Regions from separate parts of the Quadrisphaera sp. KR29 genome, predicted to be linked through region 1. Evidence: riboswitches for the same ligand, from Rfam matches in the RefSeq annotation. Region 1 holds a riboswitch; the other holds the start of a gene.
The links. Region 1 has a riboswitch for S-adenosylmethionine ahead of ACUN9U_RS15970 (hypothetical protein). Riboswitches for the same ligand answer to the same signal wherever they lie in the genome.

Region 1 (2,373 bases):
GCCAGGCGTTGAGGACGGGGATTGGCCACCCATGCCGTCTCGCCTCACCCTCGCACTGCCACAGGACGTGCTCAACGACCTGCGCCAGCTCCCTGGGGTGAAGCATGAGGACACGGTTCTCAACGGTGACTACCTTGTCATCCCACGGGCTGCCGAGGCGGACTTGGTCAAGGTTCTCACCACGCACAGATACCGCGCGAAGCGAGACGACGCCACCGTGTACGCCCTCGCCGGTGGGGATGCGCTGTACGGATGACGATGGCCTTTCGTTTCCTGGCTGCCTTCAACGAGGTCGAGAACCACCTGCGTGAAAAGCTGACGGCCAGGCACGGTGAGCGCTTGTCGGAGCTGATCCGATGGGGGCAGGACGAAAAGCTTCTCACTCAACAGCAGAGCAGGGAACTGTCCACCCTGGCCAGTCTCCGCAACGCTCTGGTGCACGGCAGGTACATCAACGGCCGTCCACTCGCTGAGCCGGTCCCCGAGGTCGTCAGAGCCATCGAGAGGCTTCGGGAGCGGCTGCTCCGCCCGGCCAAGGCTCGCGACGTGCTGGACCTGGCGCGGCCAGCGACGTTCGCGCCAGACGACCTGTTGTCCGAAGTCCTCCTGGTCGCCGCCTCGCACCAGTACTCGCAGTTCCCCGTGTACGACGCCAAGGACGGTTACTCAGGGCTGCTGACCACGGACGGAATTGCTATGTGGTTGGGCGCCAACCTGACCCCACCTGGCATCGGTCTCGTCGAAGACGTCCCCATCAGGGACCTTCTTCCGCACGTCGAGCAGGTCGATGCGGCGGTGTTCGTGCCGGTGACCATCACCGCTGCTGATGCCGCGACTCGGCTGCAGCACGGCGGTCAGCGAGGCCGCCCCGCTGTCGCGCTGTTGGTGACGGAGTCTGGACAGCGGAGGGAGCCGCTGGTCGGCCTCATCACGACGGCAGATCTGCCCCAGTTGCTGGACGCTGCTGGATGACGTTCGTCAATGGTCGACAGGGGCGACGCAGAGCAGCAGATCGCCGGACCGCATGAGGTTGAGGTCCGGGTGCAGACGTACCGGCGCTCCGTCTGACAGCAAGCCCCCCAGCGCGGCGTGGTGCCAAACCGTCATCCGCCTGCCGGACGTCCACAGGTCGAGCGCGATGGTGTGCACATCGGTGTCGAGGTGAGCCAGGGCGTCGACCCAGCGGTCCGTGCCCTGCCGGCCCAGCCTCGCCTGGATGGGGTGTGTGCGATGTCCCGGCAGGAACAAGCGGCATCCGGTCGGTAGATCGCCATCGCCGCGACAAGGAACCATGACATGCGCTCCAGCTCTGCGGCTCGTGCCGCGGTCGTTGCGCCTGCCGGCCGGTCGGCGCCGGTTCATCACTCGAAGCACCCTGACGAGGGGTTGCTGCGCAGCAAGTCGAGGCTTGTCGCTGCGGCTCGTGAACCGAGAGCACGATATCTATGCAGGGCTGTCATTGACAGCCCTGCCATTGGCGGGTGCCGCGATGTCATGCTTGGGAGGGGTGGCCCTCACGCTGCCCACCTGACACGGTGAACAGGTGCCGCGGTGCCTACCCGAAGACCCCAGCTTCGCCACCAGCACGGAGAAGATCGTCTGGCAGAAGCTCCGCGACACGCTCGGCGAGGAAGACCTCCTGGTGGCCAACCAGAGGGTCACCACCCACGAGAAGGACCACGAGCTCGACGTCGTCGTCGGGCTCGCTGGTCACGGCGTCGTGGTGCTCGAGGTCAAGGGCGGTGAGGTCTGGCACGACGGCTTCGACTGGCACCAGCGGGCGGCCGGCAGCGAGAAGGTCATCCACCCCGCGGCTCAAGCGCGAGACGGCATGTACGCCCTGCGGGCGCTCATCGAAGGCTCTGCGGAGTGGCGGGGCACCTCGAAGCAGCGCTTCAAGTGGGGCCACGCCGTCGTGCTGCCCACCACGTCGCTGGCCGCGGGCTTCTCGGCTCCGGACCTCCCGCGCTGGGCCGTCGCGGACAGGAACCAGCTCGACGGTCTGGTGCCGTTCCTCAAGGACCTCCTCGCGCAGCAGGGCACGGGGAACCGGCAGGCGCAGCGAGCCGACCTAGACCTGCTCGCCGAGGAGCTGGCCGGTCGCAACCTCCCGCAACGCGATGTGGTGGCTCAGGCGCTTGAGCACGAGGCGCAGGTCGACGTCCTCACCAGCACGCAGTTGGCGCTTCTCCGAGCCGCTCGGCTTCTGCCGCGTCTCGAGGTCCGTGGAGGAGCGGGCAGCGGCACGACGTTCATGGCGCTGGAGCAAGCGCGACGGCTCGGCCAGGACGGCCAGCGGGTGGCACTGCTGTGCTACTCCCTGGGCCTGGCGAGCTACCTCCAGCGCGCGACCGGCGCGTGGAAGAACCACAA
Region 2 (2,373 bases), on a different contig from region 1:
GGCAGGGCGGGGCTGGGCACGGGGGGCCTCCGGAGGTCCGTCGAGGTGCGGGCGGGCACGGGGTGGGTCAGGGGCAGGGACGGGTCAGGGGTGCTGCGAGGGGTGGTGCGAGGGCCGCGGCGCGCGGCGGGGGCGGGGACCGTGCCGGGCTCAGGCCCGGGGGACCCCGAGCAGCTCGAGCAGCTCGGCGCGCAGCGCGGCCAGGTGGGCGTCACCGCGGTCGCGGGGGTGCGCCACCTGCACGGCGGTGGTGCGCAGCACCCCCGCCCCGGCCTCGGGGGCAGCGCCCTCCGGGCGGCCCAGGACGACGACGCGGTCAGCCAGGTGGAGGGCCTCGTCGACGTCGTGGGTGACGAGCAGGACGGTGGTGGGCGTGGCCGCCAGCACCTCCAGCAGGAGGTCCTGCATCGTCAGGCGCGTCAGCGCGTCGAGCGCGGCGAAGGGCTCGTCCAGGACCAGCACGCCCGGGCGGCGGGCCAGCGCCCGCGCCAGGGCGGCGCGCTGCGCCATGCCTCCTGAGACGCTGCGCGGCCGGTGGCCGGCGAAGCGCGACAGGCCGACGACGTCGAGCAGGGCCGCCACGCGCTCGCGGCCCTCCTGCGCCGGGGTGCCGCGCGGCAGCCCCAGGGCGGTGTTGCCGGCGAGGGTGCGCCACGGCAGCAGGCGCGGCTCCTGGAAGGCGACGGCGCAGCGGGGGTCGTGGTCGCGCACCGGGCCGCCGTCGAGCAGCACCCGGCCGGCGTCGGGGGAGTCCAGGCCGGCGACCGCGCGCAGGAGCGTCGACTTGCCGCACCCGGAGGGGCCCAGCAGGGCCACCACCTCTCCTGCGGCGACGTCGAGGTCCACGCCCTCCAGGACGACGTGGTCCCCGAAGCGGCGGCCGACCCCCTCCAGCCGGACGGGGACCGGCGAGCCGGCCCCACCGGCTGCCGAGGGGTGCGGGGGCTGGGCGGCGGCCCCGGTGCGGGTGCGCGAGGGTGCGCTGACGGCGCTGGACACGACGGCCTCCATCGGTCCTGGCGGTAGCACCGGTCCGAGGGAGCACCTCGGGTGGTTGCTGCGGCGTCGCTGAGCCAGGTCTCTCGGCCGCTCGGGATGGTCGGGCCCGATGGTACGGGGTCCGCGGGGCAGGTCGGCCCTCCAGGTCCCCCGCGGAGCCCCGCGGCGGCTGCGGGGCCGGTCCCGGTCCGGGCCGGGTGCTCGCCCGGGGGCTGCGGCCCGTGACGGCCCGTGCCCCCGCGGCGTCCGCTCGGGGGAGGGTCCGCGCCCGCGCCGGTGACCGCGTCGCCCGGTCGGAGTGCTGCTCGGTGGACAGGTCCCCGCGCGCCCGACAACCTCGCCGACGTGGACACCGCGACGGAGCAGCTGATCGCCTCTCTCGAGGCGCTGCTCGACGCCGCCAGCCTGGACGGGCCGACCACGCAGGTCGTCCCACTGGAGGACTGGGCCGCTGAGCAGGCATGATGGCGGTGTGGTGACGGCAGGCGCGCGGCGCGGGCGAGGTGACCTCGAGCGGGAGGTGCTCGCGGCCCTGGGCGCCGCAGGAGCCCCCGCCACCCCCGCGGAGGTGCGCGAGCGCCTGGCCGGGGACCTCGCCTACACCACGGTGATGACCACCCTGGCGCGCCTGCACGAGAAGGGCCTGGTGCTGCGCGAGCGCGACGGGCGGGCGCACCGCTACCGGGTGGCCGACGCCACCGAGGTCGCCGCGGCGCGGATGCGCCGGACCCTGGAGTCCAGCGAGCGCCGCGAGGCGGTGCTGGCCCGCTTCGTCGGCGACCTCGCCCCGGAGGACGTGCCCGTGCTCGAGCGGCTCCTGCGCGACGCCGAGCGGCGCGGCTGAGGCCGCAGGCGGTGGTCTACGCCCTGCAGGCGCCCCTGGTCGCCAGCCTGTTGCTCGCGCTGGGAGCCCCGGCGGTGGCGCGCCGGTGCCCGCCCCGGGCCGCCACGGTGGTGCTCGCCGCGTGCGCCGTCGGCTGCGCCCTGACCACCGCGCTGGTGCTGCTGCTGCACCTGGTCGTGCTGGTCGCCCAGCTGCCCGCGGTCGCCGCCCGGGCCGCGTACGACGCGGGCCGCCTCGCCCACCACGTGCCGGTGCCGCAGCAGGCCTCGCTGGTGGCCGTGGCCGTGCTGCTGGCCGGTGCGCTGCGCGCCGCTGCGCTGCACCGGCGCCGCGCGCTGGCCCTGCGGGCGGCTGACGACCTGTGCGCCCGCCTGGGCGGGCGGGTCGGGGGCGTCGTGGTCGTCGACGACGGCGCGGAGGCCTTCGCCCTGCCCAGCCGGGGAGGACGCGTCGTGGTGTCCCGGGCCCTGCTGGAGGCCCTGCCCGGTGAGGAGCAGGCGGCCCTGCTGGCCCACGAGCGCGCCCACCTG

Region 2: another riboswitch for S-adenosylmethionine. It lies ahead of ACUN9U_RS16165 (ABC transporter ATP-binding protein); the one in region 1 lies ahead of ACUN9U_RS15970 (hypothetical protein).

The regions. Positions count from the first base shown of each region.
Region 1 is NZ_JBQXXG010000021.1:16,289-18,661, reverse strand. Features, by position in the region: gene ACUN9U_RS15980 (hypothetical protein) at 1-256, shown strand, start outside; gene ACUN9U_RS15975 (CBS domain-containing protein) at 253-972, shown strand; gene ACUN9U_RS15970 (hypothetical protein) at 979-1,248, opposite strand; SAM riboswitch class IV at 1,322-1,429, opposite strand; gene ACUN9U_RS15965 (ATP-binding domain-containing protein) at 1,544-2,373, shown strand, end outside.
Region 2 is NZ_JBQXXG010000022.1:10,844-13,216, forward strand. Features, by position in the region: gene ACUN9U_RS16160 (aliphatic sulfonate ABC transporter substrate-binding protein) at 1-20, opposite strand, end outside; gene ACUN9U_RS16165 (ABC transporter ATP-binding protein) at 151-999, opposite strand; SAM riboswitch class I at 1,005-1,102, opposite strand; gene ACUN9U_RS16170 (BlaI/MecI/CopY family transcriptional regulator) at 1,472-1,843, shown strand; gene ACUN9U_RS16175 (M48 family metalloprotease) at 1,855-2,373, shown strand, end outside.